DNA from 2 places in the Thalassotalea sp. G20_0 genome. Region 1 is predicted to be linked to the other one. Evidence: predicted binding sites of a transcription regulator. Region 1 holds the regulator's gene; the other holds the start of a gene.
What was found. The regulator sigma-54, encoded in region 1, starts transcription at its own class of promoters, with help from an activator protein. The targets are predictions, from matches to a motif close to GTTGGCACGNNNNTNGNNT.
Positions count from the first base shown of each region.

Region 2: a site for sigma-54 is predicted at 1,696-1,714, ahead of nirB (nitrite reductase large subunit NirB). Genes of this name have one in related genera too.

Region 1 covers NZ_JAGHQV010000015.1:24,001-27,386, forward strand. Annotated here, with positions in the region: gene dcuC (C4-dicarboxylate transporter DcuC) at 1-968, opposite strand, end outside; gene J7438_RS10955 (RNA polymerase factor sigma-54) at 1,277-2,740, shown strand; gene hpf (ribosome hibernation-promoting factor, HPF/YfiA family) at 2,878-3,192, shown strand; gene J7438_RS10965 (PTS sugar transporter subunit IIA) at 3,220-3,386, shown strand, end outside.
Region 2 covers NZ_JAGHQV010000033.1:15,808-19,193, reverse strand. Annotated here, with positions in the region: gene nirB (nitrite reductase large subunit NirB) at 1-1,651, opposite strand, end outside; gene J7438_RS17775 (hypothetical protein) at 2,049-2,738, shown strand; gene J7438_RS17770 (YacL family protein) at 2,872-3,237, shown strand; gene pdxB (4-phosphoerythronate dehydrogenase PdxB) at 3,270-3,386, opposite strand, start outside.

The sequences.
Region 1 (3,386 bases):
ATAATCAGGCCGACCACCGGACCAAAAACAGCGCCCATACCATTGAGGAATTGATCAAAACCATCAAGGGACTGTTGCATTTTCCGGGTACGGATCACTTCACAGAACATGCCGGCAAATACGCTGATCAGCATGGCCATGACCAGGTTCATTTTGATGGACGACACCATCATTTTGGAAAAGATCAACAACAGGAAGAAAGGAATCATGGGCAGCAGCGCATAGAATGCCGGAGCCGGGTCTTTCTTGTCACCGTCTGCTTGTTCGATGCCCTCACCCACATGCTCGGCAACCATATAGCCATCTTTCAGGTCGCACCGACGCTGCCAGACAAAGTGCAGGGCCGCTGCCACCAACGCCATGGGGACGGTGATCCAGGCCTGATAATCCAGGAAGTATTCGGTAATTTCCAGTCCGGACTGGCTGGCGGCAAAGTTGGCATTTACCTGGGTAACACCGATTTCAAACGCCGCCGGAGAAGCGATCACAGCAACCGCTGAAGCCGGGCTTAAACCGATATTTCTCAGCACCGGATACAACGTCACCATCAACAGCAGGCCAAGACCCGTTGCCGAGGTGACGAACATTTGCAGCACAACACTGAGCAGGTAACACAGCGCCAGTACCATATAAGGTGAGCGAAAACGGCTGATGGGCTTAACGGCCAGTCGAACCAGCGCTTCTGAGGCACCGATATGGGACATGTAGCTGGCAAAACCACCACAGGCCATGATGGTCAGACCCAGGCTGGCCATGCGGAAGCTGAATACCGAGTTCATCAGTTGAAACAGGTCAAAGGGGGGAAAACCGGTGGCCTTGGCCTCTGGCAGAATATCTTTTATCCCCATCAACGCAGCGGCACTTAGCAGTACAATACCGGCAATAGCCAGTGAGGCCGATGCACTGTAGTTCTTCACGATGGCGTATATAACCAGTGCAACCACGGGTATGACGATGAGTATATCCACAGGGAATCCTGAAAATGGCTAAATTTCGCGCAGGTTATTTCTTGCACTATTGGTTGTAAATGACCAATGTCAAATAATGATCGGGTAGTTTTTTTTAGCCGTTCTGACAGTCGTTATGACCGAACCTTAACGGCGGAAAGCGCTTATAACCCACACAAAAACACACGTAATTTCATCGTATTCAATCTTTGCACATTTTTTGCTAAAGCTATGGTTTCAGAAACGTCTATGGGTTTATAATCAGCCGCACATGGAGAGTAAGCCTCTGCAGCCTCCCCGGACAACGAAGTAAAGGTATACGGTTGCCTATGAAGCCTTCCTTACAGCTCAAGATGGGCCAGCAGTTGACCATGACGCCGCAGCTGCAACAGGCCATCCGGCTGCTACAGCTATCGACCCTGGATCTTCAGCAGGAGATTCAGGAGGCCCTGGAGTCCAACCCCATGCTGGAGTCCGAGGATAGCCAGACAGAGGACACCGCCGCCAGCAGTGAAGGACAGGAAGAACTCGTTGATCTGAGCGAAGCAGCCTCAGAACCTGAGCCTCAGGAGATGGCGGAATGGTCAGACAGCATTCCCAATGAACTGCCCGTGGATTCCGCCTGGGACGACGTGTATTCCAGCCTGCCCGCCAGCAGCGGTGATGATGATTATGACCCCCTGGCCAGGTCCTCCGCCGTGGAGTCACTTCAGGATCACCTGGAATGGCAACTGGATATGGTACCCATGAGCGACCGGGACCGGCTGATTGGTCTGGCGATCATCGAAGCGGTTAATCCGGATGGTTATTTAACCTGCACGCTGGATGACCTGTTTGTCTCTCTTCAATCCCAACTGGACGATCTGGAGATTGAAGAGATCCATGTGCTGCAACACCGGGTGCAACAATTCGATCCGGTGGGTTGTGGCAGTGTTGACCTTAAAGAATGTCTGTTGGTTCAACTTCGTCAGCTGCCACCCTCAACACCCCATTTCAACAATGCGGAAAAACTGCTCACCCGTTACCTTGAGCCCCTTGGCACCCGTGATTATGCCCGCATCATGCGTCATGCCAAACTGAAAGAAGACCAGCTGCGAGAAGCCCTCAGCCTGATTCAGAGCTTCCACCCAAAACCCGGCAGCACCATTGATCAGACGGAAGCCGAATATGTGGTTCCGGATATATCCGTCCGGAAAATAAAAGAGCGCTGGACGGTGGAACTGAACTCCGACGCCCTGCCCAAACTGCGCATCAACAATAATTATGCGTCGATGGTTAAGAGAGCCAATAACAGCCGCGACAATGTGTTCATGAAGAACCATCTGCAGGAAGCCCGCTGGTTTTTGAAAAACCTGCAAAGCCGCAATGAAACATTGATGAAAGTGGCCAGTCAGATTATTGCCTATCAGCAGGAGTTTCTGGAAAAAGGGGATGAAGCCATGAAACCCCTGGTGCTGGCGGATATTGCCGAGGCGGTGGGTATGCATGAGTCGACGATATCCCGGGTAACTACTCAGAAGTACATGCATACCCCCCGGGGTGTTTACGAGCTGAAGTACTTTTTTTCCAGCCATGTCAGCACTACGGAAGGGGGGGAGTGTTCCTCCACGGCCATTCGGGCCCATATCCGCAAACTCATCGCTGAAGAGACACCGCGCAAACCCCTCAGTGACAATAAAATTGCGGCGATTCTGGGGGATCAGGGCATCAAGGTCGCCCGACGCACCATTGCCAAATACCGTGAGTCCATGAATATTCCGCCATCCAATGAGCGTAAACAGTTAGTGCGTTGATACACCGTTCAAAAAGCAGTTTTTTTTGTCTCAGGGCATTCCAAGCTGCACCGACAGTGATAGAATCGAATTCAGCCAGTACGAAAAATCCCGCGGACTGGTGATTATCTGGATAATGGGATTCAGGAGAGCGTTACATGCAAGTCAACATCAGTGGGCATCATGTCGAGGTAACAGAAGCTCTGCACGACTATGTGATCAAAAGACTGGAGCGTCTTGGTTCACATTTTGACCATATCACCAATGTACAGGTGACCCTGAGCGTCGAAAAGCTGGTGCAGAAAGCAGAAGCCGTTTTGCATACCCGCGGGGCCGAGATTAATGCCACCGCCGAGCACGAAGACATGTACGCAGCCATTGACCTGCTCTCGGACAAGTTGGATCGGCAGCTGGTTAAGCGAAAAGAGAAAGCCCTGGACAGGCAACAGGGTGCCAGTGGCCACGCCCTTTGATTTATCAGGTTGCCATTCTTATTCAGCATGATTATTCATCGCATCCTAACCCCCGAGCGCACCCTTGACGGGGTGCACGGGGCCAGCAAAAAGAAAATCCTGGAATTTATCGCTGAACGCATCAGCAACGAAGCCCCCGAAATCAATGCCAAAGAACTGTTTGAAGCACTGGTTGCCCGGGAGCGCCTTGGCAC
Region 2 (3,386 bases), on a different contig from region 1:
CCTGCAGCGGAGCATGGTCACTCTTCAGAATGTAATCGTTCCAGCAGGAAGCCAGTATGGAACCAATGGTTGGTTTGCAGATATCACAGCCCATTCCACGACCATGCTTTTCGATCACCTGAGAGAACGTTGTCAACTCACCCACTCTGACCAGGTGATACAACTCCTGTCTTGAATGGGGAAAGTGTTCACAAATATCTTTTTTGACTTCGACACCCAGCTGCGTCAATTCATGGTCGAGCACCTGCTTTACCAATTGCGCACAACCACCGCAGCCGGTTCCGGCATTGGTTGACCCTTTGAGGCTGGCAATATCCTGACAACCTGCGGCCACTGCACCGACCAGATCGCCTTTACTGACATTGAAGCAGGAACAGATCTGGGCAGTCTCCGGCAGTGCCGCAACACCCAGTCCGGCACTGGCACTGCCATCGCTTTGAGGTAAAATCAACTCAGCCGGATTGGCCGGTGGCACAATGCCATTCAACATCATTTGCAATAACGTGCCATAGTCGTCTGCATCACCCACCAGCACCGCGCCCAAGACCCGCTTTTTGGTTTTGGAAACCACCAGTTTTTTATAAACCTGTTTTTCCTCATCGATAAACTGATAGCTGAGCGAGCCTTTCGTATTGCCATGGGCATCACCAATACTGGCAACATCCACCCCCATCAATTTGAGCTTGGTACTCATATCTGCGCCGGCAAACTGGCTGCTGCCTTTACCGGTTATATGATCAACGGCCACCTGGGCCATTTGGTAACCGGGAGCGACCAGGCCAAAAATCCGGTTATCCCACAACGCACACTCACCGATGGCGTAAATCGACTCATCCGAGGTCAGACAGTCATTATTGATAACGATCCCCCCTCGTTCACCCATCACCAGCCCGGCCTGTTTTGCCAGTTCATCCCGAGGGCGAATACCTGCCGAGAACAGCACAATATCGGTGTTTAAAACCTCACCATCAGCAAACTGCATTTGGTGGACAGCCCCCTCACCATCCGTAATCAGCCGTGTATTCTTGCCGGTATGGATTTGCACACCCAACGCTTCAATTTTCTGTCGCAGCATGGCACCACCGCCATCATCCACCTGGACCGCCATCAACCGGGGCGCAAACTCAACAACATGGGTTTCAAGGCCAAGATCCTTTAACGCTTTGGCGGCTTCCAGCCCCAACAGCCCGCCACCAACCACGGTGCCAACCTTGCTGCTGCCAGCCGCTTTGGCAATGGCCTGCAAATCCTCAATGGTGCGATAGACAAAACAGTTATCCCGCTCATGTCCCGGTACCGGCGGCACAAAAGGATAAGAACCGGTAGCCAGCACCAGCTTGTGGTAATGAATACTTCTCTCTTTATTGGTGGTTAATTCCCGGGTATCACGGTTAATGGCAATAACCGCTTCATCCAGAATCAAGTCAATGCCGTTTTTCTGATAAAAACCTTCAGGCACCATGGACAGGTCTTCTGCACTTCGACCACTGAAAAATTCGGACAGATGAACACGGTCGTATGCAGGGCGGGGCTCTTCACCAAAAACAACCACCTGGTATTGCTCTAATCCACCAGCAGCCACCAGCTTTTCCATAAAGCTATGGCCGACCATGCCATTACCGACCACTACCAGGGTTTGTTTCCCGCTCATTTCGGCTAATTCCCCTTTTGATGAACCAAATTCTTCCTCCCCACATGCAGGGGATATGCCAAAACACGCAAAGTGCTGTCACAACAGGATTTGCCGGACCGGTAGCCTGTTGCCGGTGGCAAAATGCTCTCAGGTTTCCGGTCATCGATAATCCATGCACCAAAATAAGACCAAAAACGCAGGTGAACGACATTCAGGGAATAATTCTGGTGCATCACACCGGTTTGAGGCATTACTGCAAAAGAACGCTTCAGTACTCACACCCGCTTGCCAGTTGACCTGGCCCATAGGAATCTGTCCGGCAGGCTTTTAAAGTTTCAGGGAATTCAGGTCGATCAAAACCTGATTGATACGGTGTTGTGCAAGCTTGCTGGCAAAAAATACAGGGAGTGTTGACATGGCCAATTCGGCCCCGGGTATTGGCCCAAAACCATTAGTGCACCAGGGTGATAATAGTGTTGATAAAGAGCGGGAGTCTCCAAAGCCGACTGAATTCGTTCGTTACACGAGTCAGGTGTCTGAAGATGAGGGCTATCGCTCTGATTCTTCCGTAAAGAACATAATCGACAGGAAAGTTACGGCTACCCCCGGCAAGCCATGCAAAAGAGTGCTCGAAGACTTTGACAGTGTGTGTGGCAAGGTACGCATGAAGCTTAGGACTGCCTGCAAAAAACAGAAAATACTCATTGACAGTATGCCGAAATGGTATCAGCTTCACTTTAAAGGCGATGACCGGTATCCGGTCGCTTTTGCCAGAGCCTTGCAGCATCTGGCACCCGACGCGGTTAACGGGCTTACAGAAGAGGTGACAGTAAATTTGGCCGAAGTAGAAGCCCATCTCTCTCGGTACGGGAAATTCGGGGAAGGTAGTACATTGCAGGCGATTTCCCCACGGGATCTGATCGAGTTGATTGAAGCTGGAACCACATACCACGTTCTGCTCGGGAATACTGAAGCAGCACAACAGTTGGCGGATATATGGGGGAAATATCACAGTGACCAGGGAAAGGTTGTTTTTGCTCTTCAGGATGCCAGGACCGATATCACCCGAAACCTAGGACTTCCGGCCAGGCCCGGGCAGCAATAGCAAGTCATTATGAAAACATGTCACAAATATAGATTATATTGATTAACTTTGATTGAACTACTTATTGGCAAACCTGCGCAGCCTTCTAAAATAGCTTTCCCGCTTTTATTGGTTTCTCTGATATCACACAACTATGGACTATCATTTCCAGCGCAACTTTTCCGGTCGTCCCGAAGCTCAGTTCTCCATGGACCATGAAGCAATGGGCATCTGGCTGACCGATGAGCTGGGCAGTAACAGGCAACAGCTGGAGCACCTGTTACTGGTGGTTGAAAGTCTGGAGAAAGGACAGCGCTGGGAATATTTTGATGATGGCACAGACTATCGCCTTCATCTGACCCGGGATCACGCCGAAGTTCGGGCCGCCCTGCTGGATACCGAAATGGACTGTGAAGAGATGGAAGACCTGGACTATTACGACCATGAATCCATCAGCCACTGTGGGTTGGATGACTTTAAAACCCTTCTGGTTTGCTGGCAGGACTTTCTGAATATTTAGTGCTGAAGTCAGTAGGGCAGAATGAACTCCATTCAGAGCTCATCACCAATCTTGAACTGCAATGCCTGAAAGATATGCACTAATTCTGCTGCACAGTCTTTCAACTCCACTCGCAGTGTACTGAACTCCCGACGTTCCGGGTAATCCTT